Regions from separate parts of the Cobetia sp. 5-25-4-2 genome, predicted to be linked through region 2. Evidence: riboswitches for the same ligand, from Rfam matches in the RefSeq annotation. Region 2 holds a riboswitch; the other holds the start of a gene.
What was found. Region 2 has a riboswitch for thiamine pyrophosphate ahead of thiC (phosphomethylpyrimidine synthase ThiC). Riboswitches for the same ligand answer to the same signal wherever they lie in the genome.
Positions count from the first base shown of each region.

Region 1: another riboswitch for thiamine pyrophosphate. It lies ahead of HXS65_RS03025 (ABC transporter ATP-binding protein); the one in region 2 lies ahead of thiC (phosphomethylpyrimidine synthase ThiC).

Region 1 is NZ_BLWK01000001.1:686,918-702,112, reverse strand. It holds gene HXS65_RS03085 (YebC/PmpR family DNA-binding transcriptional regulator) at 1-571, opposite strand, end outside; gene HXS65_RS03080 (TusE/DsrC/DsvC family sulfur relay protein) at 782-1,135, opposite strand; gene tusB (sulfurtransferase complex subunit TusB) at 1,219-1,509, opposite strand; gene tusC (sulfurtransferase complex subunit TusC) at 1,670-2,098, opposite strand; gene tusD (sulfurtransferase complex subunit TusD) at 2,109-2,498, opposite strand; gene HXS65_RS03060 (Bax inhibitor-1/YccA family protein) at 2,696-3,364, opposite strand; tRNA gene HXS65_RS03055 (tRNA-Ser) at 3,619-3,709, shown strand; tRNA gene HXS65_RS03050 (tRNA-Ser) at 3,907-3,997, shown strand; gene HXS65_RS03045 (DEAD/DEAH box helicase) at 4,172-5,383, shown strand; gene HXS65_RS03040 (GGDEF domain-containing protein) at 5,458-6,588, opposite strand; gene HXS65_RS03035 (potassium/proton antiporter) at 6,787-8,496, opposite strand; gene HXS65_RS03030 (hypothetical protein) at 8,618-9,577, opposite strand; TPP riboswitch at 9,703-9,816, shown strand; gene HXS65_RS03025 (ABC transporter ATP-binding protein) at 9,878-10,630, shown strand; gene HXS65_RS03020 (ABC transporter permease) at 10,627-11,394, shown strand; gene HXS65_RS03015 (ABC transporter substrate-binding protein) at 11,460-12,647, shown strand; gene HXS65_RS03010 (MFS transporter) at 12,764-14,059, opposite strand; gene HXS65_RS03005 (alpha/beta fold hydrolase) at 14,056-14,892, opposite strand; gene HXS65_RS03000 (LysR substrate-binding domain-containing protein) at 15,041-15,195, opposite strand, start outside.
Region 2 is NZ_BLWK01000002.1:348,414-363,608, forward strand. It holds gene HXS65_RS06395 (MFS transporter) at 1-702, opposite strand, end outside; gene HXS65_RS06400 (class I SAM-dependent methyltransferase) at 990-1,736, opposite strand; gene HXS65_RS06405 (lysophospholipid acyltransferase family protein) at 2,177-3,211, shown strand; gene HXS65_RS06410 (sorbosone dehydrogenase family protein) at 3,337-4,641, shown strand; gene HXS65_RS06415 (TIGR04283 family arsenosugar biosynthesis glycosyltransferase) at 4,883-5,593, shown strand; gene HXS65_RS06420 (TIGR04282 family arsenosugar biosynthesis glycosyltransferase) at 5,637-6,329, shown strand; TPP riboswitch at 6,482-6,620, shown strand; gene tenA (thiaminase II) at 6,763-7,422, shown strand; TPP riboswitch at 7,613-7,753, shown strand; gene thiC (phosphomethylpyrimidine synthase ThiC) at 7,880-9,889, shown strand; gene HXS65_RS06435 (peptidylprolyl isomerase) at 10,020-10,298, opposite strand; gene HXS65_RS06440 (hypothetical protein) at 10,386-10,892, opposite strand; gene HXS65_RS06445 (phasin family protein) at 11,214-11,582, opposite strand; gene HXS65_RS06450 (nuclease-related domain-containing protein) at 11,865-13,202, opposite strand; gene HXS65_RS06455 (GNAT family N-acetyltransferase) at 13,387-14,676, opposite strand; gene HXS65_RS06460 (DUF4190 domain-containing protein) at 14,778-15,134, shown strand.

The DNA.
Region 1 (15,195 bases), on a different contig from region 2:
CGAAGAGATCGGTCAGTGCGCCCTTGGCCTTGAAGTGCTCGGTGGTCGGCGTCAACACGGTGATGATGCCGTCATCCAGCTCGATGTCGCTGACATCGACGTCAGCTTCCATCAGTGCCTCGAGCACCTTCTCCTCGTCGTCTTCCGCACCCTTGAAGGACAGGATGGCGCGGTGATCGAACATGTGCGAGACCGAACCCTGGGCGCCCAGCTTGCCCTTGCCCTTGTTGAAGCAGGTACGCACTTCACCGAAGGTACGGTTGTTGTTGTCGGTCAGGCAATCGACGATGACCATGACATTGCCCGGACCGAAACCTTCATAGCGGGCCAGCGCGAAATCTTCACCGCCGGCGCCCTTGGCCTTGTCGATGGCCTTGTCGATGACGTGAGTCGGCACCTGATCCTTCTTGGCCTTCTCGATCAGACGACGCAGGCTCAGGTTACCGTTGGGGTCGACACCACCGCTCTTGGCCGAGACGTAGATCTCGCGTCCGTAGCGTGAATATACGCGCGCCTTGTTGAGTGAAGTACGCGCCATTGACTCTTTACGGTTCTGGAATGCTCTTCCCATGCAAGTCGACTCTTGTCCGCCTGAATTCAAATGCCCTTGCGATCGTGTCGCGGGACCTGATGCACCGCCGCCAGCTGGCCGCGATGCATTGCTGCAGGGAATAGTAACGCAGACCGCGCTCTGCGTCGCCATCGCGCCGCCCTGCTCGGCGCGGACTTGAGGGTTGTGTGCATGTGCCCGGCGCGATTGTCGGCGCGGCAAGGCACTGCCTCACAGGCAGTTGGTCGGCTTGGGCAGTCCTGCCAGGCGCGCGCCCACCTTGGGAGGACTGTCAGGAAACAGGCGCATCAGATGCAGCGAGCGCCCCTTTTCCGGCCCGAAGCGCTGGGTCATCGCCTTGGTCAGCGGCCGCATGGCCGGGGAAAGCGAGAAACGCTGATAGAAATCCCGCAATACCTCGATGACCTCCCAGTGTTCGGGGGTCAACTCACGGCCTTCTTCCGCCGCCAGCCGCTCGGCAAGCGCAGGGCTCCAGTCCTCGAGATCCACCAGATACCCCTCGGCATCCAGACCGATCTCACGTCCGTCGAGAGAAAGCGTACGTACCGTTTCACTGCTGGCCATTGCTCATCCTGATGTTTCGTTCCACTCAAGAAATGACATGCGACATGCCTGTCCGGCCGGTGTGGCACCTCGCGCCGCGCCGCTCAGAACCAGGAGATCGTCTTGTCCGCGGCCTCGGTCAGCGCGACGAAGCCATCCACGTCCACCACGATCACGCTCGCGCTACAACGGCCCGACAGGCCACGTGACTCGAGATCCTCACGCAAGGCGAACAGACGCCCCTCCAGGCCGACGAAATAGTGCTCCGCGCCAGCCAATGCGCCGTTGACACCATCCTCGATCAGCAGCAGCTGGTCCTCGGGTCCCATGGCATTGAGCGCATCATCCAGAATGCGACTGGAAAATGGCGAGCGATTGAGAAGATGAAGATTCATGCAATTATCCAGTCAAGGGAGGCAGGAGTGCGCGGGACAGAGACGCGCCCGCGAAAGACGTGAGCCGCACGCCCGCCAGTGCGATCTTGCGCCCGAAGCGAGAGCGCGAGGGTGATGATGGCGGAGCATACCAGCCGCACGCCCGGGCGTCAGGCAGGCCTCAGAAGCTCAAGACCCGCGAGAAGGCGCCGGTCAGCACCACGATATCGTCGTGCTCCATCAGGGTCACCGGCAACAAGGCGATATCCTCGACGCTCAGGCCCCGTGCGCGCAGGGCGGCGGCATCCACATAACAGCGCTGGACATCGTACATGTCCAGCGCTGCCAGGAGATTGTCACTGCCCTTCTGCCCCAGCGCGCCCGGTTGCTGGCCTTCCAGCAGGGCCAATACGCCATCCCCACTGAACAGCAACCCGACCTCGCGCCCGAAGGCCGCCGCGACCATCGCCGCCTCCAGCCCCTCGCGCAGCCAGCTGCTGCCATGCGGCGCGTGACGCAACAGGATCAACAGATCGCCCGGCGCGAGGTCATCGCTCACCTGCCCAAGGTCGGCAGCGTGCGTCGCTGTCTGTGACATCGCATCACTCATGGTGCTCTCCTCAGGCGAAGGTGATCAGGTGGTCATTCTCGAGCGTGGCTTCCACCAGCTGCCCGAGTCCGGTCAACTCGAAGGGCGCCTCGAGGGTCGCCCCCTGCTTGCCGTGTCGCGCGGCTTCACGCTCATCGAGCATGCCACGCCTGAGCCCTGCTGCCACGCACACCTGCAGACGGGTCTCGCCCTGCTCCGCCAGCGCGATCCAGCGGTCCCGCAGATGTGGCTCATCCTGAGGAGGTGCCATCATCGTCGCCGCGTTGTAGACGCCGTCGTGATAGAAGAACACCGTGCTCAGACGATGCCCGCGGGCCAGCAACGCCTCGGCGAAGCGCAGGGCCGAATGACTGGCCTGCTGACTGTAGGGACCGCCGTAGACGGCCAGAGCGTAACGCATGTGAACCTCGAGTCGGCTGCGCATTGAGGGCGACATTCTAGCGCGAGTGGTGGCATCTGTCAGAGCCCCGCAACGCCACCACCGCCACCGCGACGTACCGCCGTTCCCTGCCGCCGCGCCGTGTCCATGCCACACAACGCAACGACCCCGCCGAGGCGGGGTCGTTGATGCAAGGCTTGCGGGATAGCGTCTGACGATCAATCGTCGGATGCAAAGCCCAGCAGCGCCAGCAGGCTGACGAACATGTTGTAGATGGAGACGTACAGACTGACCGTCGCCAGCAGATAGTTGGTCTGCCCGCCATGGATGATCTGGCTGGTCTCGAACAGGATCGCCGCGGAGGCGAACAGCACGAAGCCGGCCGATACTGCCAGCGCCAGACCACTGATGTTGAAGATCATCGCCGCCAGCATCGCCAGAATCAGCACTATGGCACCCGCGAACAGGAAGTTGCCAAGGAACGAGAAGTCCTTGCGCGTCACCAGTGCGACCGCGGACAGACCGGCAAAGGTGATGCCTGTCATGCCGAGTGCCGTCATCACCAGCTGAGCGCCGTTGGGCATGCTCAGGTAGGCATTGAGCACCGGGCCGAGCGTGAAGCCCATGAAGCCGGTGAAGGCGAAGGTCGCGAAGATGCCGGCGGTGGAATTCGCGGTCTTGTGGACCAGGAACATCAGACCGTAGGCACCGATCAGCAGCACGAAGATGTTCATGCGGCCCACGCCCATGCTCATCGCCACGCCAGCGGTGAGCGCAGAGAACAGCAGCGTCATCGCCAGCATCATGTAAGTGTTGCGCAGTACCCGGTGGGTACTGAGTGAGCGGCTCGCGGTATCCTGCGAGACCTGCCAGGAGCTGTTAGCCATGGTGTCTATCCTCAGGTTGCTACGATGGATGCATCGAATTGACCCCAGCATGCCCGTCGGGGTTTCCCTAATCAAGAGACAGGACGATGAAAAGCCCGTTTCATGCAACTATCCAGCGCGCAAAAGGCAACCTCATCCTCGCTCTCCCTGCACAGTGTGGCACTCGCTACCTTTCAAGCATCTGAACGGAAAGGAAATTTACCCCAAGTCCTTGACGCGGCCAGAGAAATCCGTAGTATTTCATCCCGTGAGTCGGAGGGATGGCAGAGCGGTTGAATGCACCGGTCTTGAAAACCGGCGTAGGTTAATAGCCTACCCAGGGTTCGAATCCCTGTCCCTCCACCACCTTGATTCCGAAAGCCCCGTCTACTTCAGGTAGGCGGGGCTTTTTCGTGCTCGCCCTGTCGCCTGGCAGCCGGCAGCGCTCAAGAGGCGTTTGATGATCACCGCAAGTGATTGTCCGCGATGGCTTTTCCCAAGATTTTTCTTCGCCCACCTCTTGCTATTCTCATCAGTTTCGGTAGTATTTCGCTCCGTGAGTCGGAGGGATGGCAGAGCGGTTGAATGCACCGGTCTTGAAAACCGGCGTAGGTTAATAGCCTACCCAGGGTTCGAATCCCTGTCCCTCCACCACCTTGAATTCCGAAAGCCCCGTCTACTTCAGGTAGACGGGGCTTTTTCATTGCACACCTGCCTGCAGTGGCCATTCCTCATGACATCCTCCCGGGGAGGTACAATGGATCACTCAACGCCTTGCGACACCCCGTGGTCGTACAATCCCTCCTCCCCTTGAAAAATCGAGACACCATGCCATTTTCCGCCCTTGGATTGAGCGACCCCATCGTCAAGGCTGTTACCGAGCAGGGTTATCAGACCCCGACCCCGATTCAGGCGCAGGCGATTCCCGTCGTGCTGGCCGGCGACAACCTGATTGCCGCCGCGCAGACAGGCACCGGCAAGACGGCAAGCTTCGTGCTGCCCCTGCTGCAACAACTGATAGACGCCCCCGAGGTTCGCGCCAAGCGAGTGCATGCCGTCATCCTGACGCCGACGCGTGAGCTGGCCATCCAGGTGGAAGACAACATCCGCCAATATGCCGCACATCTCACGCTCAGCTCCATGGCGATGTATGGCGGCGTGGACATCGCCCCGCAGCAACAGCGTCTGATCGAAGGCGTGGACATTCTGGTCGCGACGCCAGGGCGTCTTCTCGACATGTTGACCCGACGCGCGATCCATCTCGACGAGACACGCACCCTCGTCATCGATGAAGCTGATCGCATGCTCGACATGGGCTTCATCGCCGACATCAACAAGATCGTCGAGAAACTGCCCAGCCTACGTCAGAATCTGCTGTTCTCCGCCACCCTGTCGACCCAGGTACGCATGCTGGCCAGAACGGCGGTGACGGACGCCGTGGAGATTTCCATCGCGCCGGAAAACACCAGCGCTCCCGAGATCACCCAGAGCCTGATCACGGTCGACAAGGAATTCAAATCCGCGCTGCTCAGCCACCTGATCCAGAGTGGCGAGTGGCAGCAGGCGCTGATCTTCATCGAGACCAAGCGCGGTGCGGCCAAGCTGGTCAGCCAGCTGGAGAAGCGCGGCATTGGCGCCGAATCCTTCCACAGCGGACGCAGCCAGGCGGTCCGCGAGCAGCTGCTGGCAGACTTCAAGGCAGGCAAGGTGCCATTTCTGGTGGCGACGGGCGTCGCGGCGCGCGGCATCGACATCGATGACCTGCAGCGGGTGGTCAACTATGACCTGCCGGATGAGGCAGAGAACTATGTGCACCGTATCGGACGCACCGGACGCGCCGGGGCAAGCGGTGAAGCCATCTCACTGGTATCGCGTGATGATTTCCGCAACCTGTGCGCCATCGAGCAGCATCTGGGCAACTTCATCGAGCGTGTGGTGATCGAAGGGTTCGAGCCCGGACTCGCCGTGCCCGCCTCGACGATGGACCCGCTGCCACGCAAGCCGGCCCGCGCTCGCCGCCGACCTGCCGGCAAGCGCTGAGCCATTCGCGCACCGTACGCGACACCGCGACAGTGGAACCTCCTCCACTGTCGCTCTCACTGCTGATCACCGCCTCACGACCTGCTGCCGTGAGATTCGCTGCTGCGCGATACCGGCCCCAGCTGGTTGTCGCTGACGAAACGATTGCAGCCTTCGCGCTTGGCGCGGAACAGGTTGACGTCCGCCTTGGCGATCAGGCTTTCCAGATCCTTGTCCCCGGACTGGCGTTGGGCGACGCCGATCGAGAGACTGACATCGAGACTGTTGATGCCGTCATTGATGACGAAGGGCAATGCCGAGGCCCCCTTGCACAGACGCTCCGCCACCTGGTCGGCGCGCTCACCATGCAGCCGCGGACTCAGCAGCACGAACTCCTCCCCGCCATAGCGACCGATCAGATCCTCTCCGCGCAGGATACTGCGCATGCGCTTCACCAGCTCCTTGAGCACCTGGTCGCCCGCCGCGCGTCCCCAGGTCTCGTTGATCAGCCCCAGGTGGTCGACATCCACCATCATCACGCTGATGGGCTGTGTTCCCATCAACATCTCACGCCCCTTGTCGATCAGTTCCGCGCGACTCAGCGCCCCGGTCAACTCATCGAACCGCTCGCGTGACTCGAAACGCTGGCGCAAGCGATCCGCCGACCACCCCATCTGTACCAGCACGAGGGTGAAGAACACGGTCAGAACGCAGAGATTGATCAGTCGGAACGCGAATGCCCACCCGGGCGGCAGCGGATTGGCCACCCCCTGGAACATCAGCACGACATAGGCCAGCAGCGGCATGCTCAGGCAGATGAGACACAGCAGCAGGCGGCGTGTGAAGGGCATGCGAATGCAGTAGATGCACAGCAGCGCACCGAAATAGAAATAATCGAAACCGGGGGCTGGACCGAAATAGCCCAGGGACAGACTTATCTGGGCACAGGTACCCAATGCCAGCAGGTTGGCGGCCAGTACCTCTCGGCGCGCGCGATGCAGCTGTAGACAGACAAGGTCCACCACCAGCATGCCCAGATCCAGCGCCAGAATGCCCATCTCTCCCAGCCAGAGCATCAGACCGGCATACAGCAGGTGACTCGCTATCGCGAGCACATACACCACATTGAAGGTGGCGTGGAAGGTCTTCTCGTCCTCGGTGAGGCCTGGTGGGAAATCCTCGAATCGCAACAGCCAGCGCGCAAGGTGTGGATGTGGACTGCCCATGAGACTATCTCCTTGGCTGCTGACCACCATTCGTGGCCAGCCAGACCAGGCGGGTAAAGGCCTGACGAGCCAAGGGTACGTCATCCCTCAGTCGAAAGGAGATCAGCACATTACACGCAATGCATAAACCCGCCACCAAGCGCCGTGCCAGTCTGGCGTCACGACAGGCAGAACCGGGCCACGCCGCAAAGAACCGCGTCAATGCAGGCGCAGCCCCACCTTGGTGATGCGATTGCCCTCGACCTCATTCACCACCCAGTGAATGCCATGCCAGTCGACATCATCCCCGACCACCGGCACCCCGCCGACTCTGCGGGTGATGAACTCGGCGATGGTCAGGTGCTGCTCGCCCTGAGAGAGCGTCAGTCCGTAGACATCGGCGATATCCTGCATGTTGGCATCCCCTTCCAGGGTGAAGGTGCCGAAGAAGGCGCGCTGTTCATGCTGCAGACTCTCGCCATTGAACATGCGATTGAGGCTTGGCACATCGCAGGAGCGCCCGACGACGCACAGCACGTCCTTCTGATGCAGACAGGTGCTGCCCTTGGGATGGATCAGCACCTTGTTGCGGAATAGCGCCCCGACCTTGGCCCCGGAGGGGAAGCGCAGCATGCGCAATGCCACGCCTTCCAGCGCCGTGTTGTCGACCCGGTAGACCAGCATCTCGTAATCGTTGACGGGCATGATGCCCAGCAGATTGCGGCGGCTGGGCTGTGCACCCGGCGGCACCACCACCCTGAGCTTGCGCGCCATGGGAGCCAGCGACGAGCCCTGCACCAGCAGCGAGATGATCACCACGAAGAAGGCGACATTGAAGTAGACACCGGCATTCTCGACCCCGGTGATCACCGGGAAGATCGCCAGCACGATCGGCACCGCCCCCCTCAACCCGACCCAGCTGATGAACCACAGCTCTCGCCAGCGGAAGCGGAAGAAAGGCTTGAGACACAGGATCACGGCCAGGGGGCGCACGAACAGGATCAGCGCCACGCTCAGAATGGCGGCTGGCAGCGCGAACTGCAGCATCGTGGAGGGTGAGACCAGCAGACCCAGCATCAGGAACAGCACGATCTGGGACAGGTGGGCCAGTCCATCATGCACCGGCAGGATGTGTTCGAGGTGGCGCCCCGGATGATTGCCGATCATCAGGCCACACAGATAGATGGCCAGGAAGCCACTGCCACCGAGCTCATTGGTCGTCGCGAACAGGCTCAGGCCCAGCGCCAGCGCCAGCAGGGAATAGAGGCCGGGCGCCAGATCCAGATAGCGCATCAGACGGGCGATCAACCAGCCACCGGCGATCCCCATGCCCGCGCCGACCCCGAACTGCAGCGCGAAGCTCATGAGTCCGGCGGCGACCCCCGACAGCTGTCCGGTCAGTATCTCGGCCAGAGTGATGGTGAGGAAGATGGCCATCGGGTCGTTGGTACCGGACTCGATCTCCAGCGTCGCCCCGACCCGCTCGTTGAGGTGCACCCCCTGCCCGCCCAGCAGCGAGAACACGGCGGCGGCATCGGTGGAGCCGACGATGGCCCCGACCAGCAGGCCTTCGATCAAGGTCAGGTCAAACAGCCACATGGCCAGCAGCCCCACCAGCCCGCTGGTCATGAAGACCCCGACGGTCGCCAGCACCAATGCCGGCTTGAGACCCGCACGGAAGGTCGAGAGGCGGGTGCGCAGACCGCCATCGAGCAGAATGAGTGCCAACGCCAGATTGCCGATCAGGTACGCGGTAGAGGCATCATCGAACTGGATGCCGAGCACGCCATCCTCCCCCGCCAGCATGCCGAGTCCCAGGAACAGCAACAGCAGGGGCATGCCGAGACGAGCCGAGACCCGACTTGCCAGCACGCTCAAGGCGATGAGCATGCCCGCCAGCAAGAAGTAATAGTTCAGATTCTCTACCACGTGTGCTCCCCCGCCATTCCCGGCACCAAGTCTCGAATCACGTCTGCGACGGCCCAGAGACAGTATTCCATGTCAGCGACGAGGCTGCAGAGAAATTTCTCAAATATTCATGGACTTGCGATCAACATGTCAGGCTTCTCGGCGACACCCAGGCCGGGGCTGCCGCCAGCTCGGCGTAGCGGGTCGGACCGAAGGCTTCCATCGCCCACAACAGGGCTCGGCACAGCTCACGCTGACCGTCGATATCGACCATGCGCCCATGACGCGAATAACCGGCGAGGAAGGCCTCACGCTGACTCGGCGTCTCCAGCAACAACTCGATCAGTGCCCAGTCGAACTCGATCGGAGCCCACACCAGTGCCTCCCAGTCGCTCCATACCCAGCCGGTGGCGGCGCACAGATATTGGTCCGCGCGCAGGTCCGGCAGACTCCAGACGGCGCGAGCGGGATGCGAGAAGGTGCGTGATGGCAGGTCCCCCAGCTCGTGGGACAGGGGATGGCGCGCGAGAAAACGCGTCACGCGGGCATTCCAATGCAGCAACGGCATGGGCTGGGCAAGGGGCTGACCAAAGCCGGACACGGTGTCCTGATGCAGCCGCCCGACCTGATCTCCCAGCAACTCACAGAAGGTGTCACTGAGATCACTGGGCTGACCGCTGGACCACGGCAGATGCCAGACGGGCGCGCCATCGAGACGTCCCAGATAGGTCAGCGGCAGCGGAGGGATGGGCAAACGCGCCGGCAACGCGCCCGCCAGCCGTGTCAGGGCCTCAGGTTGCGCCCAGCGATCGGCGCCGAAGACACCGCGCATCGCTCGCCAGAAGGGGTCGTGATCCGGGCCGGTCCGCGCCAGCTTGATCAGGCCGGGGGTGCCGCCACGCTGTCGCCACAACCAGTTGGCACTATCCGGCCAGGCAAGTGCCAGCGGCTCCAGCGCATGCCCCAGATAGGTGGAAAGACGGCGAGTCAGCGCATCCTCCGGCCAGCCATTGGGCACGGATGTCGCGTCTGGCATCACGGGTCGCCGCGGTGGCACGGGATAACCGCTGGAGCAGGTCGAGAGATCCGGGGTATCAGGCATGTTGATCTCCTTGAGGCTGCGATACCTCGATAGCATACCCAACACCGGGCCATGCAGCATAGCCACACGACAGCCACCCCGACGATGGCAGGGATGCAACCGGCGGGCAGGTGACGGTACACTGTCGGCCTGGATGGGGGTGCCCGAAAGTGGGCTGAGAGCCGATGCGTCACGTCGCATGGCAACCCCTGGAACCTGATCCGGTTGATACCGGCGGAGGGAATTCCGGTCACCTGCCCAAGCGTCAGGCGCCCTGCGTGCTTCCTCCCCTCGGCATGCCGCCTGACCACGGATGACACTGTGTCGCTGGGACTCTCCCTCAACAACGCTCGCATCGATTACGCCAGCCATACGCTGTTTCGTGATCTGTCGGCGCGTCTGGATGCCGGAAGCTGGACGGCCTTGCTGGGCCGCTCAGGCTGCGGCAAGAGCTCACTGCTGCGCCTGCTGGCCGGCCTCGAGATGCCCGACCATCACACGCTGGAACTCACCACCGATGATGGCAAGCCACTGGCGGGTCGCGTCGCCTGGATGGCGCAGCAGGACCTGCTGCTGCCCTGGCGCCGGGTGCTGGACAACCTGTGTCTGGGAGATGATCTCCATCGTCGCCCTCGCGATACCGAGCGGGCTCGCGAACTGCTGGCAGCGGTGGGTCTGGAGGGGCGCGAGCAGGCCTGGCCAGACGCCCTCTCCGGCGGGCAACGCCAACGCGTCGCATTGGCGCGAACGCTCTACCAGCAGGCTCCGGTGGTGATGATGGATGAGCCCTTCTCCGCAGTGGACGCCATCACGCGACTCGAACTGCATGATCTCGCCAGCCGGCTGCTGGACGGACGCACCGTGTTGATGGTCACGCATGACCCGCTCGAGGCGCTGCGCCTGGCCGACCAACTGCTGGTGCTGCGTCCGGGCCGCGACAGCCAGCAGGGGGCAGTGCTCGACCGCTTGCCGGGGCTCTCGCCGCCTCGCCCGGTGCCGCTGGACCTGCCCGCCCTGCAGCAGGCCCAGTCCGAATTGATCACACGCCTGCGCGACGGCGAGGAGACGCCATGAAACGCCTGCATGCCCTGCGTCATCTCGCCATCAGCGCCGCCGTCCTGCTGGGACTCTGGCAACTGGTGATCATCACCACGGCCGTGCCGCCCTACATCCTGCCAGCGCCACTGGCAGTCGCGGAGGTGCTGGTCCGTCAGGCCCCGATGCTGGCACACCACGCCGGCATCACCTTCGCCGAGATTCTTGGCGGGCTGGTACTGGGGGTCCTTCTCGGACTGAGCACCGCGCTGGCACTGGCGTTCATCCCTCGTCTGCGGCGCACCCTGCTGCCATTGCTGCTGATCAGCCAGGTGATTCCGCTGTTCGCGATCGCCCCACTGCTGGTGCTGTGGCTGGGCTATGACATGCTCTCCAAGGTCGTGATGGCCACGCTGATCATCTATTTCCCCGTGGCCTCCACCGGCTACGACGGCCTGCGCCAGACCCCTCAGGGCTGGCTGGATCTCGCCCACACCCTGGGTGCCAGCCCGTGGCGGCTGCTGCTGCATGTCCAACTGCCCGCCGCGCTGCCGGCATTGGCTTCCGGCGTGCGCATGGCAGCGACAGCCGCTCCCATCGGGGCCGTCATCGGTGAGTGGGCCGGCGCAAGCCAGGGCCTCGGCTATCTGATGCTCAATGCCAATGCCCGCATGGAAATCGACCTGATGTTCGCCGCTCTGCTGGTGCTGGTCGCCTTTTCGCTGCTGCTGTATTTCACGCTGGATGCCCTGCTGCGTCGCCTGATGCCCTGGCATCGGGATCGCCTGACCCGTTTGAACTGAGCGCTTCCGGCTGTCAGGCGATGTCCTGACGGCCTCACATTCTCGACACCACAAGGAATACCGCCATGCCATTCTCGCCATCGGCGATCCGCCGTTCCGGCAAGCTGTCCTGCCTCTTCGCGACGCTGCTGACAACCCTCAGCCTGAGCACCTTCGCCCTGTCAGCCGAGACTGGCGCCAGCGCCGAGCCCCAGGCCCCGACCGCCAGTGACAGTGCAGCGGCAGCGGTCACCAAGACCGGGCAGGACGGTGCCACCCTCGAGCCAGACGCTTCTGCCAAGCAGGCTGCCGAGACCGAGCAACAGACCCGCCCCGCCGCTGGCGATGTGCAGGACCCGCAAGCGGCCGCCACCGATGCCAAGCCCCTCACGCACCTCAAGGTCATGCTCGACTGGTACACCAATCCCGGCCACGGGCCGCTGGTGCTGGCTCAGGAACTGGGCCTGTTCAAGCAACATGGTCTGGACGTCGAGCTGATAGCTCCGGCAGACCCCAGCGTCCCCCCCAAGCTTGCCGCAGCGGAGCGCGTCGACATCGCCATCAGCTATCAGCCCCAGCTGCACCTGCAGGTGGATCAAGGGCTGCCGCTGGTGCGCATCGGCACGCTGGTGGCCACCCCGCTCAACGTGGTGGTCGTGCGCGCAGACAGTGACATCCAGTCGATGGCCGACCTCAAGGGCAAGCGTGTCGGCTATTCCGTCGGTGGCGTGGAGGAAGTCCTGCTGTCCACCATGCTCCAGAACAGCGGCCTGACACTGGATGACATCACCCTGACCAACGTCAACTTCTCGCTGACGCCGTCACTGCTGACCCGCAAGGTCGACGCCGTCACCGGGGCATTCCGCAACTTCGAACTCGCCCAGATGGCACAGGAAGGCGTCAAGGGCCGCGCCTTCTACATCGAGGAAGAAGGCGTGCCGACGTATGACGAACTGATCTTCGTCGCCAACAGCGACAGCTATTCTCGCAAGCACGAGCAGTACGCCGCCTTCCTGTCCGCCGTCGGTGAAGCCACCGCCTGGATGATCAACCACCCTGACAAGGGCTGGAAGCTGTTCCGCGAGTCCGACCCGGCACTCGATACCGCGCTCAACAAGAAAGCCTGGTATGCCACCTTGCCGCGCTTCGCCCTGCGTCCGGCCGCACTGGATGCCGGCCGCTACCGTGACTTCGAGAACTTCCTGTACGAGCGCGGCATGATCAAGCAGCGCCAGTCACTCGACCACCTGGCCATCGACGTCAACGCGCCCTGAATAGACGGCCGATGACAGACACGACGACGCCCTGCCGGTTTCCCGACAGGGCGTCGTTTGCTTTCTGCCAGATGACGCGAGGATGCCCCCGCCCCTTGCCTCCAGAGACCTTCCTGTCAGCGCCTGCCATCCACCGGACTGCCGGCTGACGCCCGCCTGGCCAGACGCCGCGCCAGCCACGCCATCAGCACAGGCTGGATCACCAGCGCGACCACCAGCACCGCCACGAGCAGTGGCATGCCCTCAAGGGCGCCACCCGGCGAGCTGACCAGCAGCGCCGCCCCGAGATAACTGCCCGCGGCAGAACTCAGGTGCTGAACGGCGCTCTGGGTGCTGGTGAAGGCGGCCCGCTCGTGCTCGGCAGGAATGAAGCTGTTGAGCGTGTTCTGTGCCACCCGCCGCGCCGAGGAGAACAGCATGTAGGCACCAAACCCCACCCACACCAGCGACGGCCCCGGCGAATGAAGCAGGAAGGCCCAGCCCACCAGCGCCGTCAGCAGACAGGTAATGGTGCCGGGCCAGACACTGCCGAAGCGATCACACAGCCGCCCGGTCAGCTGCATGCCCACCAGCGACAGTCCGCCTCCGATCATGTAGAGCCCGCCGAGATCCTCGCGAGGCAGATCGAGATTGAACAGCAGATAGCTGGAGAGATTGGGAATCACCAGGAAGTTGCTGAACATCGCGGTGGCGATCAGCGCCAGCCCGAGCCGGTGATTCGGCTGCGCGAGAATGGTGGCGATGGAGGTACCGGCGCGACTGCGAGGATTGTCCAGATGCCCCCGGATCGGCGGCAGCACCCAGGCCAGCAACCCGCAGACCAGCAACGCCAGCAGCGCGACGGCCCGGAATGGCGCCTGCCAGCCAAAGCCTTCGGACAACCACAGCGCGAAGGGCAGCCCCAGCACCGAGGCCACCGAGAAGGCCCCCATCACCATCCCCATGGCACGCCCACGCCGGATTCCCGGCACGACATCGATCACGATGGCCAGTGCCGTGGCCGCCGCCGGCCCACCGAACAGCCCGCCCAGCATGCGCGCGGCCAGCAGCGTCTCGAATCCGGTGGCGAAGCTCGCGATCAGATGACACAGCGCGGCACCGAACAGAAAGCCCAGCACGGCCCAGCGACGATCGAAACGATCCGCATGCCGCGTCCACAGCAAGGTACCCACCGCCGCTGCCAGCGGGTAGCTGCCGACGATGTAGCCCAGGTGGTCCAGCGGAATGTCCAGCGACTGCGCGAAATCCGGCCCCAATGCCATCACCATGGTGAAGCCCATGATGACGGCGAACTGCAGCAGCGTGACCAGCGCGATCACCAGACGCTCGTGACGCGTCACCGGTATCGTGCCGTCTTCGTCAGGCACGCGGGGCGCCGCCAGCGGCGCAGGCGCATGACGTGAGCTGCTCAAGCGCGTGCGACGCGTTCAAGAAACGTCTCGACGGCCTGCTGGAACTCGCTTGCTCGCTCGGCATGCAGCCAGTGGCCGGCATCCAGCGAGGCATCTTCCAGGCGCGGGAAGTGCTCGCGCATTGCCTGGAGCCCGTCGGCCTGCACGTAACTGGAACGTTCGCCCCACAGCAGCAGGGCCGGCAGTTCCACCTCGCCGTGTGCCTGAGGCGCCTCGACGATCTGGGGGTAACCCGCCGCGATGTGATCGAGCCCGACTCGCCAGCCCATGCTGCCGTCCTCATCGCGCACCAGGTTGGTGGCGAGGAACTGACGGATAACCGGCGTTTCCACATGGCGTGCCATCACGTTGTCAGCGTCCTTGCGCGAGGCAGGACGCGCCTCACGCACGGCCTCGAAGGCAGCGAATATCTCATCGTGCCCGTGTCCATAGGCGATGGGCGCGATATCCGCCACCACGAGACTGCGCAGTCGTTCAGGTGCCTGCAGTGCGACCTGCATGGCCACCTTGCCCCCCATGGAGTGCCCCATGAGATCACAGGTGGGGATATCGAGCTGATCGAGCAGAGCGATCACGTCAGCGGCCTGCTCCGGGTAGCTCATGCCCGCCACATGCGGGCTGCGACCATGATTGCGCAGATCCACCGCGATGACGCGACGCGACTGCGACCAGAACTTGATATGCGAGCGCCAGTTGTCCGCGCTCCCGAACAGACCATGCAGAATCACCAGCGGCGTCGCATCCTGCTCACCCGCCTCATTGCCCTGTGCTGCTTCACGGGCATCACTCTCGTTGTAGAAAAGCTCGACCGTCGTGCTTGTCGCAGTGCTCATCATCATCTCCATGGACGCTAGACAGACCCTCAGACGCTCCCGACCCTCACGCATCGCCCGCGATGGCACGCGCCAGTGCGAAGCGGCAACCTCGTGGCCGAGTGTCAGAAAACGCTCATGTTAGCAGACTATCAAGCCGCCGCGCGGCTCACCGCGGACTGGCTTCCAGATAGACCTTGACCGCCTGCCACAGGGGGCTTCGATAGCGCTCCGGATGCCAGAGCATGGAAAAATGCCGCTTGAGGTTGAGCTGGGGCGTCTCCAGCACGACCAGCTCCCCGCGGGACAGCTCCGCATCCACAG
Region 2 (15,195 bases):
GTCCAGCACGCCGCCCTCCCCCAATGCCAAGGGCAGCAGGCTGTAGAGCACTGCCACCACCAGCCCCGAAGCCAGGCAGCCGAACACGCCGGTCGGCGTGATGCGAATCAGACGCCAGGGACTCAACGGCTCGGATTGCTCGATCAGCGGTGATACGCGCGGCAGCAGCACCAGCGGCAATACGGACGCCGCCGCCAGCATCGCCACCAGCATGAAGGCCGCCTCGAGACTCAGCATGGCGGTTACTCCCAGCAGCAGCTGCCCCAGCACGCCCGCGCCATAAAGCACGATCATGTAGAGCGCCAGCAGACGCCCGCGTACGGCAGGGTCGGCGGCACTCAGCAACCAGCTCTCGATGACCAGATAGACGCCGACCAGCGACCAGCCGATCATCATGCGCAGCAGGAACCACACCACGGGATGGTCTCCCAGTCCCATGGCCAGGGCGGCGACTGCCACCAGCGAGGCGAAGCCGGCGTAGGCTCGGATGTGTCCGATGCGCAGCAGCAGGCGGTCGTTGACCAGCGCTCCCAGTCCAAGCCCCAGATAGTAGGCGGAGCTGATCAGGCCGATCGCCTCGCTCGAGACACCGGCGGCAGACAGCCGCAGGGGGACCAGCGAAGTCAGCATGGCATTGCCGATCCCCAGCAAGGCAAGGCCCAGCAAGGGCGCGAGAGACATCAACAACAGATGACGGGGCATGACCAGTTCCTCGGCCAGGCGCAGGACTGCGTTCGGCCAATGCCGCAAGGTGCGGAGAGCTACGGGAGAGGGAAGCGCCCTGCAGGAATCTCGCAAGGCGCGGGCAATATAGTGACAGTCTGCGCCAAATCCAAGTGTTTTTGCGTCAGCTTCACGTCATTTCGCGACATCGTTCATTGTCTCGCCCCGAATCTCGCGGCCAGCCCGGTCAGGCGCACGCGCGTGGGGCGGCTGGATCATGCCTCGGTAGCGGGCATCGCCCACTCCACACCCGCCACGCGAGCCCTTCAGGACATCGGAACGCGGAAGATGACGCTATCGCTCGCAACCTGCTCAAAGGCCAGCCCATGGGTCCGCGCCAGCCAGGCGAAGGTCTTCGGGCTGAACAGGCAGACATGGGTCGGGTCACGCAGATAGTGCCAACGCTTGAGCGCATCCAGATCATCCGCGGCGGGTTGCGTCATGATCCCCAGCAGGCCACCGGGTTTGAGACACCCAAGCCACTGACGGAAGACATCGCCGGGCGCGTAGAGATGCTCGATCACCTCGGTACTGACGATGAAATCATGCTGACGGGCGAGCGCTGCCGGGTTCGGGTGGTAATACAGATCATGCAATGCCATCGGATGGCCGACTTCCTCGAACATCCGTGCCAGGGCTGGCCCCGGCCCACAACCGAAATCGAGCCCGCTGGCACCGGCCGCCAGCCGCTCGCACATCGGCGTGAACAGCCTGGACAGGAAGGTGCGATAGCGCGGATCTGCCGGGTCATTCTGATGCTGGTCGTAGATGTCCTGCTCTGCGCGGGCATCCAGTCGCTGAGAGGGCGCGAGATACAGCAGATGGCATTCGCCACACCGCAGGTAATCACGCTCGTCGGCAGGCGGACGCTGACCGGTCCGCGGACATGGCTTGCGTCGTTGCACCAGATGCAGCACCGGTTGACTGCCATGGGTCGCGCATAACGGGCATTGATGGTCGGATTCAGGCAATGCCTGTGCCGGGGACTCGGGGGCAATGGGGGAAGATGACATCAGGGCTCCGCACAGGGCAAGGGACACGACAGGCACAAGACATGACAGGACGAGCACATCAGGGAAAGCGCATCAGGGAAAGCATCACCGAAAAGCACTACCGAAAAGCACTACTGGAAAGCACTACTGGAAAGCACTACTGGAAAGCACGGCACACGAGAACCGCTCGGGCAGTGCCGTGGTCTGACTGTCTGACAGAGCGCCTCGGGACCACGCCAGCGACGTGATCCCGGATGTGCCGATGCCAGCATGATACTGGCAGAGCAAACGGGCCGCACGCCCCATGCCACACACGACGAAGGTCACTGCGTGCCCCCCGATGCCTCGAACCTGCATGACGTAAGCCCCTCTGGCACAATGGGGCGCGACGGGCAGCGCAGGACTCGCCCTCTGACCAGTGCGGTATCTCACGCCAGACCACCGGAACTTCATGTGTGACGATGGAAAAGACTCTCAAGCGTTTTGAAAAGGCCATGGAACAACGCCTTTTACCTCTCAAGGCCAATGCCGTCGCCTGGCTATGGCAGCGACTCTCGGGCCTGACCACCCGCCAGCTGTGGTGGATGGCGCGCCCGCTCGCGCGTCTCGTGCAACTGCTCAATCCGCGGGAACGGCGCGTCACGCGCAGAAATCTTGGCCAGGCCTTCCCTCATCAGCCGCGTGAGACACGCGCACGCCTCGTGACCGAGAGCCTCGCCCACTCCACCGCCACCATGCTGGAGCTGGGCAAGGTATGGCTGGGTGATGAAGACGCGGTGCGCGATTCGATTCTCGAGGTGCACGGTCGCAATCTGCTCGACGAAGCCCGTGCCGAGGGACGTGGCGTGATCGTGCTGGCGCCGCACTTCGGCAACTGGGAAGTGCTCAATTTCTGGCTCTCGAGCCATTTCCCCTTCACTGCCATGTACGAGCCGCCCAAGTTCGAGCAGCTCGACCCGATCATTCGCAACGGGCGTGAGCGCATGGGGGCGAGACTGGTGCCTACCAACTCCCGCGGCGTGGCAGCGTTGCTGAAGGCGCTCAAGCGCGCCGAGGCGATCGGCATCCTGCCGGATCAGGAACCGGGACGCGGCAGCGGTGTCTTCGCCGACTTCTACGGCCGCCTCGCCTACACCGCCACTCTGCTCCCCAAGCTGGTGGCGAGAACCGACGCCCGCGTGGTGACCGGTGTCGCTCAACGCCTGGAAGATGGCCATGGCTTCGCCATCCACTTCCTTGCGGCGGATGAGGCGGTCTACGCCGAAGACGAGGTCATCTCGGCGCGGGGAGTGAATGCCTCAGTGGAAGCCGCGATCGCCCTGGCGCCCGCGCAGTATCAATGGGAATACAAGCGCTGGCGCAAGAGTCCGGAAGAACTGGACGAGCAGCCGGGCTGGCGTGAGAAGCGCTTCTATCCCCGGGACGATTCCTGGCTTTCCCTCAAGGGCTGGCGCCGCCACCTCAAGTACCGCCGCCGCAACGCGAAGCGCTCCTGACTCTCCAGGGACAGGGCAGCACTGGCGCAAACCGGCACAAGCTTCCAGACTTTCCTGCACGGCGGCGAGCGATGCCAGTCGACTTGCCGAGGCAGCCGCGACAGGCCAGGGAGGCAGTGGAGCACATGAGCAAGCGCCAACAGGACATCCGTGGATGCGCAAGCATCAGACAGCTGATGGGGACGGCACTCATCGGCTGTCTCTGCGCGTCGTCTCTTGCCTGGAGCGAGGCAAGCAGCAGCGACACCCTCGATGGCGAGACCTCTGCTCATGCCCCGGCTCTGGCATTGCAGGCGGCAAGCTCGGTTCCCGAGGACGCCCCCTCCCTGAGGCTGCCACCAGGGGCCGGCATGACTCGGCTGGCATCGATTCAGGCACCTCGCATGCTGCACCTCACCGCTCACGATGAGGTGTTGATCGGCTCGCGGGCCGGCAAGCTCTACCGAGGCCAGCTGGCCGATGATGGCAGCCTCAAGCGCATGGAAGTGCTGGTCGAGCTGGAAGGCTATCCCCACTCTGCCGTCGTCCGCGATGCGCGCCTGTATGTCGCGACCACGGACGCCCTGCTGGTCGCGGACTACCATCCCGGGATCTCCCTTGCCCCGAGCGACTTCCACCGCGTGATCGCGATTCCCGGCGGCGGCGGCCACAACTCGCGTACGCTGAGCCTGGGCCCTGACAATGGCCTGTATCTGGCGCTGGGGATCCAGGGCAACTGCTCCGATCAGTATCTGGCAGGCACCTCGCCTCGCTATCCACAGCAACAGCTCCGTGGGGGAGTGATGCGCCTTGAGGAAAGTGGCGAGCCTCCCGAGTGGCGTGCGTGGGCGAGTGGTCTGCGCAACCCCGTCGGCCTGGTCTGGCAGGCACTGGCGACAGGAGAGACGCGCCTGCTGGCCACCAACAACGGACCGGACCACTGGGGCTACGAGCATCCCCGCGAGCTGGTGGTCGCTGCCCGCGAAGGCAGCTTCCATGGCATGCCCTGGTATCAGTGGATCGATGGCCGCTGGCAGGCAGATGATTGCATCACGAGCGATTCACCGCGCGAACGTGACGAGATTGCACCGCCACTGGCCGAGATCCCCGCTCGCAGTGCGCCGATGGGTATCGCGGTGGTGCCGCCTGGGCATCCATTGGCTGCTGACATGGATGTCGTGGTGGCAGTCCACGGCAGCTGGGGCACGGCACCGTCCGGCAAAGCGTGGGGAGACCCCGCCAGTCGTCGTGAGCCTCGCCTGCTGGGCCTCAAGCTGGCGACGCCAGACACTGAAGCACACCTAGTGCCGGTACTGACCGGCCTGCAGGATGCCGCCAGCGGCGAGCGCTGGATACGCCCACTGGATGTAGCATTCGGCAAGAATGGCAGCCTCTACCTGACCAGCGATACCGGAGCCTCAGGACTCTATCGGATCACCTTCTCTCAATGACCTCCAGCCGCCTCTGACTCGACACGGCGGCTCACGCGTTGATTCTTCGCCCAAGCGTTGAGCGAGCGTCTCGACGCTCTGCATCCATGGGGTGATCACATGCGTATGCTCTCAGGACGACGCCATCGCCGGAGCCTGCGCCATGACAAAGCCCTCCATCTTCTCGCCAGTTGCCAGCCCTGCCCCCAGGGCTGTCCGTTCGGGCAGCGCCCTGACGCGCCCCCCGTGGCTGAGCATCATCATGCCAGTCCACAATGAGGCATCCGGTATCGTCTCGGCCTTGATCGCCTTGAGCCCAATGCGCGCGAGCGGGGATTGCGAGGTCATCGTGGTCGATGGCGGCTCCACGGATACTACCCGCGAGCTGGCAACGCCGCTGTGCGATCGCTGCCTGAGCAGTGATCCGGGCCGGGCAACGCAGATGAACGCCGGTGCCTCTCAGGCTCGTGGTCAATGGCTGCTGTTCCTGCATGCCGACACGCGCCTGCCGGCACATGTCCTCTCGGTACTGTCAGAGACCCTCGCCGAGCATCGCGAGTGCGACTGGGGTCGCTTCGATGTCGACATCGAAGGAGATTCTCCGCTGCTGCCCGTGATCGCCATGCTGATGAATCTGCGCTCGCGCCTGACCAGCATCAGCACAGGTGATCAGACCCAGTTCGTACGACGCTCCACCTTCGAGGCCATCGAGGGCTTTCCCGTCGTGCCCCTGATGGAGGACATCCAGCTGAGCGTCAGGCTCAAGCGACTGACCTCGCCGCTGAACCTCTCCGCCAGAGTCACCACCAGTGGAAGACGCTGGGAAACCCATGGCGTCTGTCGCACCATCCTCAAGATGTGGGGGCTGCGCCTGGCAGCCTGGGGTGGCGTATCTCCTGTCCGTCTGGCGCGCCTCTATGGATATGGTGCCGCCGCTCAGGCCTGCGAACAGCGTGGCTTGCCTCATGCCTGAAGCCTCGCTTGCTGGCAGGGAAACCGACACGGCCGCGTATGACATGCGCCCGACGCTCATCATCTTCGGCCGCCTGCCACTGGCCGGACAATGCAAGACGCGGCTGATCCCTGCCCTCGGTCCCGAGGGGGCGGCACGCCTCTACTCGCGCATGCTGCGCAGAATCGTTCAGCAGGCCTGCGCCTCACGCCTCGGCAAGGTGGTCGTGATGCTGACTCCCTCCCCCGAGCACGCCCGGCAGCAACCTGAGCTGGCAGCCCTGCTGACGGAACTTGAGGATCAGTGGCGTGCAGAGAGCATGGCGGCACATGGCAAGCGAATCACGCTCGAGGCACAGCCACAGGGTGGGCTTGGGGAGCGCATGCATCAGGCCATGCTGCGCCACCTGCCCGCAGGCCCCGTGCTGCTGATGGGCTCTGACCTGCCCGCATTGGACAGTCAACGTCTTCGCGAGGCGGCGCGGTGCCTGCATGACCATGATGCGGTGCTGCAGCCCAGCGAAGACGGGGGATACGGATTGATTGGCCTGAAAGCAGCCTGCTCGGCGGCCTTCCAGCTGGATCACTGGAGCCATGCCGACGTGAGCCGGGAGACTCTTGCACTGCTGGCTCAGGCAGGCAGAAGCGTCGGTTGCCTGCCTGTCAGCTGGGATGTCGATGAGCCTCACGATCTGGTGCGCCTGAGGCGACACTTCCCAGCCCTGATGGCGAACCTCTCCTCCTGTCAGCCTGCATGACATCTTTCCTGCAGCACATGACACGCTTCCCGCATCGCAGGAAGCCCTTTCCGCATCGCAGATGGCCTCCCAAAGTCGCATGGGTTTTAGGGCGGCAGAGGCTTTTCCTGCACCGCAGGACTGTTACACTCGAGATATCGTGACGCCTGAGTCACAGCTTGACGGGGTGCCGGTAAGACCGGCTGAGATGTCATTCGCACTGTTCGAGGCCTTGCATCGAGGTGCGTGTATGACGATCCCGCCGAACCTGATCCGGTTAGTACCGGCGTAGGGATCAAGCGCGAAGTGTTGCCGCACATCATCTTCACCTCTTCCAGGTGAACGCCGCACCTCCCCCGCTTTTTCCCTGCAGATTGCCGGACCTGACCACGCTCGAGCCAGACCTTTGCCACTCCATCACGGATTGGCAGCACGCTCACCGAGGGATGCGTCGATGCCCAGCTTTTCAGACCTGACCAGTGCCTGCGCCGAGGAATGGCGCGACTATCTCGAGCATGACTTCGTTCGCCAGCTCGGGGAAGGTCGTCTGCCAGAGGAGTCCTTCCGCCATTACCTGCAGCAGGACTACCTGTTCCTGATCCACTTCGCGCGCGCCTGGGCGCTTGCCGCCTACAAGAGCCGCACCCTCGCGGAGCTGCGTCAGGCCACGGCCAGTCTCGACACCATTCTCAATACCGAGCTCGACCTGCATATCGGCTACTGCAGCGAGTGGGGCATCAGCGAGGATGACCTGAGTGAGCTGCCGGAATCCCGCGCCACCCTGGCCTATACCCGTTACGTACTGGATTGCGGCCAGCGCGGCGATCTTCTCGATCTTCACGTGGCGCTCGCGCCTTGCCTGATCGGCTACGGCGAGATCGCCGAGTGGCTGCTGGACCAGGACACCACCGAGATCGAGGACAATCCGTACGCGGACTGGATCGCGATGTACTCCAGCGATGAGTTCAAGGAAGCGGTGGACGCCGAACGTGAATGGCTGGACGCTCGGCTCTCGGAGGTCTCGGAGCGCCGGCTGGGCGAACTGGTCGATGTCTTCCGCGATGCGACACGTCTCGAGATCGACTTCTGGCAGATGGGCCTTGATCGCGACTGATCCGTGGCAGGCCCTTGCGTGACAGGCCGCGCCTGCGCGAACGGAAGACACACCGATTTTCATCGGCCTGGGGACGTGGTCCTCTCGCCAATCATCCAGACACACCACAGGCCATCAGAGCCTGAATGCGAGCACGATGACCTGGGCCAGCACAACGCTCAGCACAGGTCATGCCCGCATTGAATTCTGAGCACGCTTGACGGGGTGCCGGTGGAACCGGCTGAGATCCTGCATGCATCACCTCGCCGCCAAATGGGCGAGGCTGCCAGCAAGGGGTCCCGTGGAACCTGAACCGGTTAGGACCGGCGTAGGAATCAAGCTGATGGTCAGCCGCTGCCCGCGGCCGCCTCGCTCCCGGGCCACCTGTTGGCAAGGAGTCGGCGATGGCCATCCTCTCCCTGCGCACGGTCTTCCCATGATGACGTCTGCCGTGACGTCGCCCTTTGAGGAGACCTGCATGAGCACTACCCCCACGACTCAAGATCCGCAAGCCACCAACGCCGCCGAACCGTCGCTCGCCCCCCAGCCTGAGGCTGCGCCGAAGGCGCGCGCACGTGCCGGTCGCAAGGATGGCAGTCGCCATCTCGCCAGCGAAGCCCGCGTCGACGCCGCCGCCATCGCGCCGCTGAGCGGCTCGCGCAAGATCTACATCGAAGGCTCTCGCCCGGACATCCGCGTGCCCATGCGCGAGATCGGCTGCTCGCCGACCCAGACCTCCAGCGGTCTGGAAGAGAATCCGCCGATCGTCGTCTACGACACCTCCGGCCCCTACACCGACCCGGCGGTCGAGATCGACATTCGTCGCGGGCTGGCGCCACTGCGCGAGAAGTGGATCGAGGAGCGCGGCAATACCGAACAGCTCAATCAGCTGAGCAGCGAATATGGTCGCGTGCGCCAGGCCGACCTGCGCCTGTCGTCCCTGCGTTTCGAGCTGGACCACCGCCCGCGTCGTGCCCTGCCGGGCAAGAATGTCACCCAGCTGCACTATGCGCGCCAGGGCATCATCACGCCGGAGATGGAGTACATCGCGATTCGTGAGAATCAGCGTCGTATCGCGCTGCGTGAGGAATATCAGGGCAGCGACTCCGTCGAGAGCATTCTGGGCCACCAGCACCCGGGTCACAGCTTCGGCGCCAACCTGCCCGACGAGATCACCGCCGAATTCGTGCGTGAGGAAGTCGCACGCGGCCGCGCCATCATTCCCGCCAACATCAATCACCCGGAAAGCGAGCCGATGATCATCGGCCGCAACTTCCTGGTGAAGGTCAACGGCAACCTGGGCAACTCGGCGGTCACCTCCTCCATCGAGGAAGAGGTCGACAAGATGACCTGGGCGATCCGCTGGGGCTCCGACACCGTGATGGATCTCTCGACCGGCGCCAACATCCACGAGACCCGTGAATGGATTCTGCGCAACTCTCCCGTGCCCATCGGCACGGTACCGATCTATCAGGCGCTGGAGAAGGTCGATGGCGTGGCCGAGAATCTTGATTGGGAGATCTTCCGCGACACGCTGATCGAGCAGGCCGAGCAAGGCGTCGACTACTTCACCATCCACGCCGGCGTCCTGCTGCGCTATGTGCCGCTGACCGCCAGCCGCGTGACCGGCATCGTCTCGCGCGGTGGCTCCATCATGGCCAAGTGGTGTCTGGCGCATCACGAGGAAAGCTTCCTCTATCGCCACTTCGAGGACATCTGCGAGATCTGCAAGGCCTACGACATCAGCCTGTCACTGGGCGATGGCCTGCGCCCGGGCTCGGTGGCCGATGCCAATGACGCCGCCCAGTTCGGCGAGCTCGAGACGCTCGGCGAGCTGACGAAGATCGCCTGGCAACACGATGTCCAGGTCATGATCGAAGGTCCGGGTCACGTGCCGATGCACCTGATCAAGGAGAACATGGACAAGCAGCTCAGCGAGTGCGACGAGGCGCCCTTCTACACCCTCGGCCCGCTGACCACCGACATCGCCCCGGGCTACGACCACATCACCTCCGGTATCGGTGCCGCGATGATCGGCTGGTTCGGCTGCGCCATGCTCTGCTACGTGACCCCCAAGGAGCACCTGGGCCTGCCCAACAAGGACGACGTCAAGACTGGCATCATCACCTACAAGATCGCCGCGCATGCCGCGGATCTGGCCAAGGGGCATCCGGGCGCGCAACGTCGTGACAATGCACTCTCCAAGGCACGCTTCGAGTTCCGCTGGGAAGACCAGTTCAATCTGGGCCTTGACCCGGACACCGCGCGCAGCTTCCACGACGAGACGCTGCCCAAGGATTCGGCCAAGGTCGCCCACTTCTGCTCCATGTGCGGGCCGAAGTTCTGCTCGATGAAGATCACCCAGGAAGTCCGCGACTACGCCAACGAACACGGCCTGACCGGTGACGCCGACAGCGTGATGGCCGGCATGCAGGAGCAGGCTGACAAGTTCAAGCGCGAAGGCAGCCAGCTCTATCAGGAGGTATAGGAAGAGAGACTGGCGCACGAAAGGCTGACGTGCTGAGCCGCACGAAAAACGCCCCGACCATCACTGGTCGGGGCGTTTTCAATGGCCTGCTGCCAACCGCTCATGACACGTCATGAGCGTGATCCAGAGATCACGTGCGGCTGGTGACTTCCAGCAGGTGATAACCGAACTGGGTCTTCACCGGGCCCTGCACGGTGTTGATCGGTGCGCTGAACACGACTTCGTCGAATTCCTTGACCATCATGCCCGGGCCGAAGGCGCCCAGGTCACCGCCACTGCGACCGGACGGGCAGGAGGAGTGCTCGCGAGCGGCATCAGCGAAATCGCGGCCGTTCTCGATTTCGGTCTTGAGAGCTGCACACTGTTCTTCGCTGGAAACGAGAATATGACGCGCTGTGGCCTGTGCCATGTCTATCACCTGTCACTGATCGAATAAATGCCGCCGGCAATCACCGGCGGCGTGGCAGCACATTGTGGCCCAAGGCGACGCTCGCCGCTAGCGTCCGCCACAGACCCGGCGCTGATACTGGATGGCATCAAGGTCGCTGCTGCCCAGCAGCGCCGCTGTGGCAGCATTGCATTCCGCCTCTGCCAGTTGATCGGCACCTGATGATTCAGCCCACTGGATATTGCCGATGCTGGGCTGATAGCTGACCGCCGCATGGCAGGCCATGCGCCGCGTACTGTGGTAACGCTGGGAGGGCAGGGTCGGAGGATTGGCGGTCATTTCCTGACAGGTGGAAGCGAACATCTCACTGGCCGCCTGGCTGCAGCGGGTATGTGCCATGGCATTCTGCCGCTGGTTGGCACACACGGAATCATTGAGAACACGCCACTGCAAGGTATCGAAATCGATCATCTGCCCTTGATAGCGGGTCTCGACATGTTCTCGCTGAAGCCCTGCTGTCGACGTCAGATGAGACGCTACTCCCTCCCCGAATTGCCCACTCATGCCGGATACCGCGTCCATTAATGCTGCCAATGCCGCACTGACAGAATTCATCACACACTCCTTGTGTTGATGCCTCCCGGCATATGCCGCCGGGGAGCCTTGCTCGATCATCCATGACCGTCACTTGCGGTGACATGACCTGGTAACGCTGCCTGATCGCGCTGCCGGATAAGACCGACCGATAGCGTCAGCGCGCTCACTGCGATATTACCCGCTCACCGCCATCATTGCCTTGACGCTCAAGGGGATGGTGCCAACGCTTCCTCCTCCCGCAACGAGTCGTCAGATTCAAGACTCCAGACGCGCGAACGCCCACCCGGAAGACCGGATGGGCGTTGTAGACGCTCGCCTGAGAGCGTCAGCAGCAGTCGCTTACTTGGCGACTTTCTGCATGGCCTCGGAGGCGGACTTGGCATTGTTCTCTGCCAGTTCCTGACCTTTCTTGGCGTATTCCTGGTTCAGCTCGACCACCTTCTGGGTGTCGTTCTGAAGCTTCTCGCCCAGAGACTTGACCGTCTCCTGCTGTTCCTTGACGAAGTTCTTCAGGCCTTCGCTGTCCTTGATCTCGAGCATGGAACGCGCCTGCGCCATGGAGGTATCAACGTAGGACTTGGTCAGATCCATCTGAGCGCTGACCAGCTTCTCGCTGTAATCGAGGCTCAGGGCGCTGAAAGCACGCAGCGGAGCGAAGAACATGTCGTCGAACTGCTGAGTGGTCTTCTCAAGATTGGTGTTGAACATGGGGCACCCTCCAGGGTTTGGCATCACACGGAAAATGAAGCGGAGCTTTGCTCCGTTGGCTACCAGGACTGAACCAAGCTTGTGAGCCATGAGGTCGAGATCTCACTGCAAGCCAGCATTCTCGACAGGTTCCATCCTCGCTGCAGTGCAGCATAAGCCACCTCTTGCTGCACTGCAACATCAGGAGCGCAATATTGATCAACCACCTTGCCCTGCGAGTCTGCTTCCAGGCTGACTGCCCTCTTGCCCAGAGACGTCAAGCCCCTGAATGACATGAAGATTTCAGTCGCTCGCACGACATCGCTGGCACAACATCCTGTCACCCAGCAATTCGCGCTGACCCTCGCTACGACATAACGCCACACTGGCCTTGGACAACCAGCGACGACACTCATCACAACGTGGCTGCAGGTATTGCATCTCATCATGGCCAGACGCCATGCCACGATGGCCGTGCGACACGTCAGAGGCTTTCGCGCCAGCGGAGGACACGCCCTGCAGCCTCACGTCAGAAACTGAAGGCTGCCAGTCCTGAGCCTGCAAGCCGTGGCACGTGGACGAGGGCATGGTCTGCGTCATGCCGGACATCAGTGTCTGGAAAGAGGATGAGGTGGCCTTTGGAGGAGTGGCCCGGCGAGTCTCGGAAGGTGTTGGCCCCTCCTCACGAGGCGTGACCTGAGGAGCGTCATCCCCGCTTGAAGAAGGGATGGCGTCATCACGCACGGGGGCCACCGAGGGGGAAGCGGATGGGTCCTGGGGTGGTACCCAGGCGTAGGCCGTCTGCTCATCGGGATGGATGGCCATGGTGGCATGTTCTGACAAGCCGAGTCGCGACGCCCAGTCGACCCGTGATGGGCCATGCTGCGCCAGGATGGCACGACCGAGACGCCTCAGACGACGCGGGTCGATCCGGTGGGTGAAATCACGCATGCGGGCGACGGAGGCCGCCCCGCTCCCCAGATTGAGGCATTCTTCGGACAACCCGCGCAGGTCCACCAGCGCTCGACTGTCCAGAATATCTTCGGGAGGCCGGCTGACCTGTTCCTCGGCGGCAATGACCAACCGATGCGTCAATTGTGGCTGCAGCACCATCCCGAGTCTGGAAGGCAGGAGACCTGAGCTCTCCAGCCAGCGGCGAAAGCACTGCTGCTGTTCCTTGAGTGCCAGCAGCGGTGATGGCGTCAACCGCAACTCATCACCGCTCTGAACGACCTCCCCGATATCTTCCAATGAGCCCTGCCCGACGGAAGCGCCTTGCTCGACAGAGGGGCCCTGGTGCGCGCTCAGCTCGCCAAATGGCGAGATCGTCAGCGGGAGATCAAAGCAGGACGCATCCAGTACCCAGAATTGCATGAGGCGATTGATCAACACGTGATCCAGCTCGATCACGCCATCATCCCCTTCCAGGCGCAGGTCATGCAGCACGACCCAGTCATCGCGCGACTCGAACAGGGTGTTCAGGAATCGGGCGAGCGAACGACGACGCTCCTGATGCGCTCGAACGCCTCGCAGCATCCTCAGAACCTGCTGGCGCTCCTGGGTGCTCAAGGTGGCATTCTGCGCCAATACCTCAAGTACCAGAACGTCATACTCCCTGGAGTCACAATCCTTGAGCAGCATGGGAGCCTCTAAATTTAGAACATTAAGATGTTTTCAGTGTAGTCATCGCAGTGCCATCTCTGCCACCTGCTACCTGTCAGGGCATCCAGCCAGGGGGAACAAGCAGGGGAGAAACGGGTACCGGGCAGATCTTCAGGATAGCGCTTCAGGGCAGATCTTCAGGATAGCGCTTCAGGACAGACCTTCAGGATAGATCAGGCTGATGATGATAGGGCAGCATCGCCTCCACCTGGCGTCGCGCCCCGCTCAACCAGCGCGCTTCCTCCTCAAGCGCGTCAGCCACGGCTGACTGCAGTCCGGGATGTACCAGCCAGTGCAATGACCAGGTGTCATAGGCCGAGAAGCCGCGGCTGATCTTGTGCTCACCCTGTGTGCCCGGATCAAAGCGCGTCAGTCCCCGCTCAAGGCAGAACTCCAGCCCCTGGTAATAGCAGACCTCGAAATGCAGGCAGTCCGCCTGCACTTCACTGCCCCACCAGCGCCCATAGAGGCAATCGGCACCGACAAGGCACAACGCAGCCGCCACAGGATCGCCATGTTCATCACGCGCCTGCACCAGCAGCAGCTGTTCGGGCATGCTGCGCCTTAAGCGCTGAAAGAACGCCAGTGTCAGGTAGGGCCGTTGTCCGCGCTCCAGATAGGTCATGCAGTAACAGCGATGGAAAGCTTCGAGATCGCTCTCACCGATGGCTTCACCGCTGAGACGCGCGAGGGTGATGCCCTGCTCGAGCACCTTGCGGCGCTCGCGGCGGATCTCCTTGCGTCGCTTGGAGCGCAGACTGCCCAGCCACTCATCGAAGTCTCGCTCACCTCGCGACTGCCAGTGATACTGCATGCCACCACGCAGCATCAGCTGCGGACTGATGGCTTGCCAGTCGCGGCACTCGTCAAGATCCGCGAACAACAGATGAAAGCCACTGTGCTCAAAGCGTCGCAAGGGCCCGCCTGCGTCGACGGCGGGTGCCACGCCGGCCTGAAGCCTGGGCCACAACCAGGCAAGCAGCGCTCGGCGGGAAGGGCCTCCCGTCTCCGATGAGGCCAGGACCAGCCGCGGACCAGCGCTCGGCGTGAAGGGAACTGCCGACAGCTGCTTGGGATAATAACGCCCACCGGCCTGCTCCAGCGCCTCGGCCCATTGCTGGTCAAAGACATACTCGCCCCGCGAGTGCAGCTTGAGATAGCGCAGCAAGCCGGCGACAAGCCGTCCTGACTCGTCACGCACCAGCAAGTGCGCCGGGTACCAGCCCGTAGACGCGCAGGCCGCGCCGCTGTCTTCCAGTGCACGAAGATAGGCATGTTGCAGAAAGGGATACTCTTTTCCCGCCAGCGCATCCCATTCTGCGGGCGTGACAGCGCTGATCGACGAGAGCACGTCCAGCTGCCAGTTCGCGCCACGTCTGTCAGTGGCCTCAGTCCCGATCTGCCTTCGCGACGCATCACTCTCCTGATGCCCTGCTTCCCGGTGCTCGCTCACCCTGCTCTCCTCTGAAGATGCCCACTCTGCCGCCCGGCCGATATGCCGCCTGCCCCAGGACATGCTAGTGTGTCGCCATGATGCAAGACAATGAGACTGCCATGACTGATACATCGCCTCCCGCCGACAAGCCTGAGCCCACGCGCGATACGGCGACGGCTACCGAGCGTCCCACCACTCCCTCTGCGCAGGAAACCCGCGCCGAGACCAATGCCATGGCACTGGCCTCCTTTGCCCTGAGCGTGCTGGGCTGTCTGCTGGCACCCGCGGCATTGGGTGGCATCGTCTGCGGTCATCTCGCCCGCCGACAGATCCGCCAGCGCGGTGATGCCGGCGATAGCTGGGCGCTGGCCGGCCTCATACTGGGCTACCTGCTCATCGCGTTGTCATTGGCGGGTCTGCTGATGTTCGGCGGCATGATGCTCACCATGTTCGGTATCATGGCATTCAGCAGCTGACGCAGGATGACCCTCCTTCAGCCTGCCCCCGATTTTCATGCCAGCGGGACACCCTGCCGCC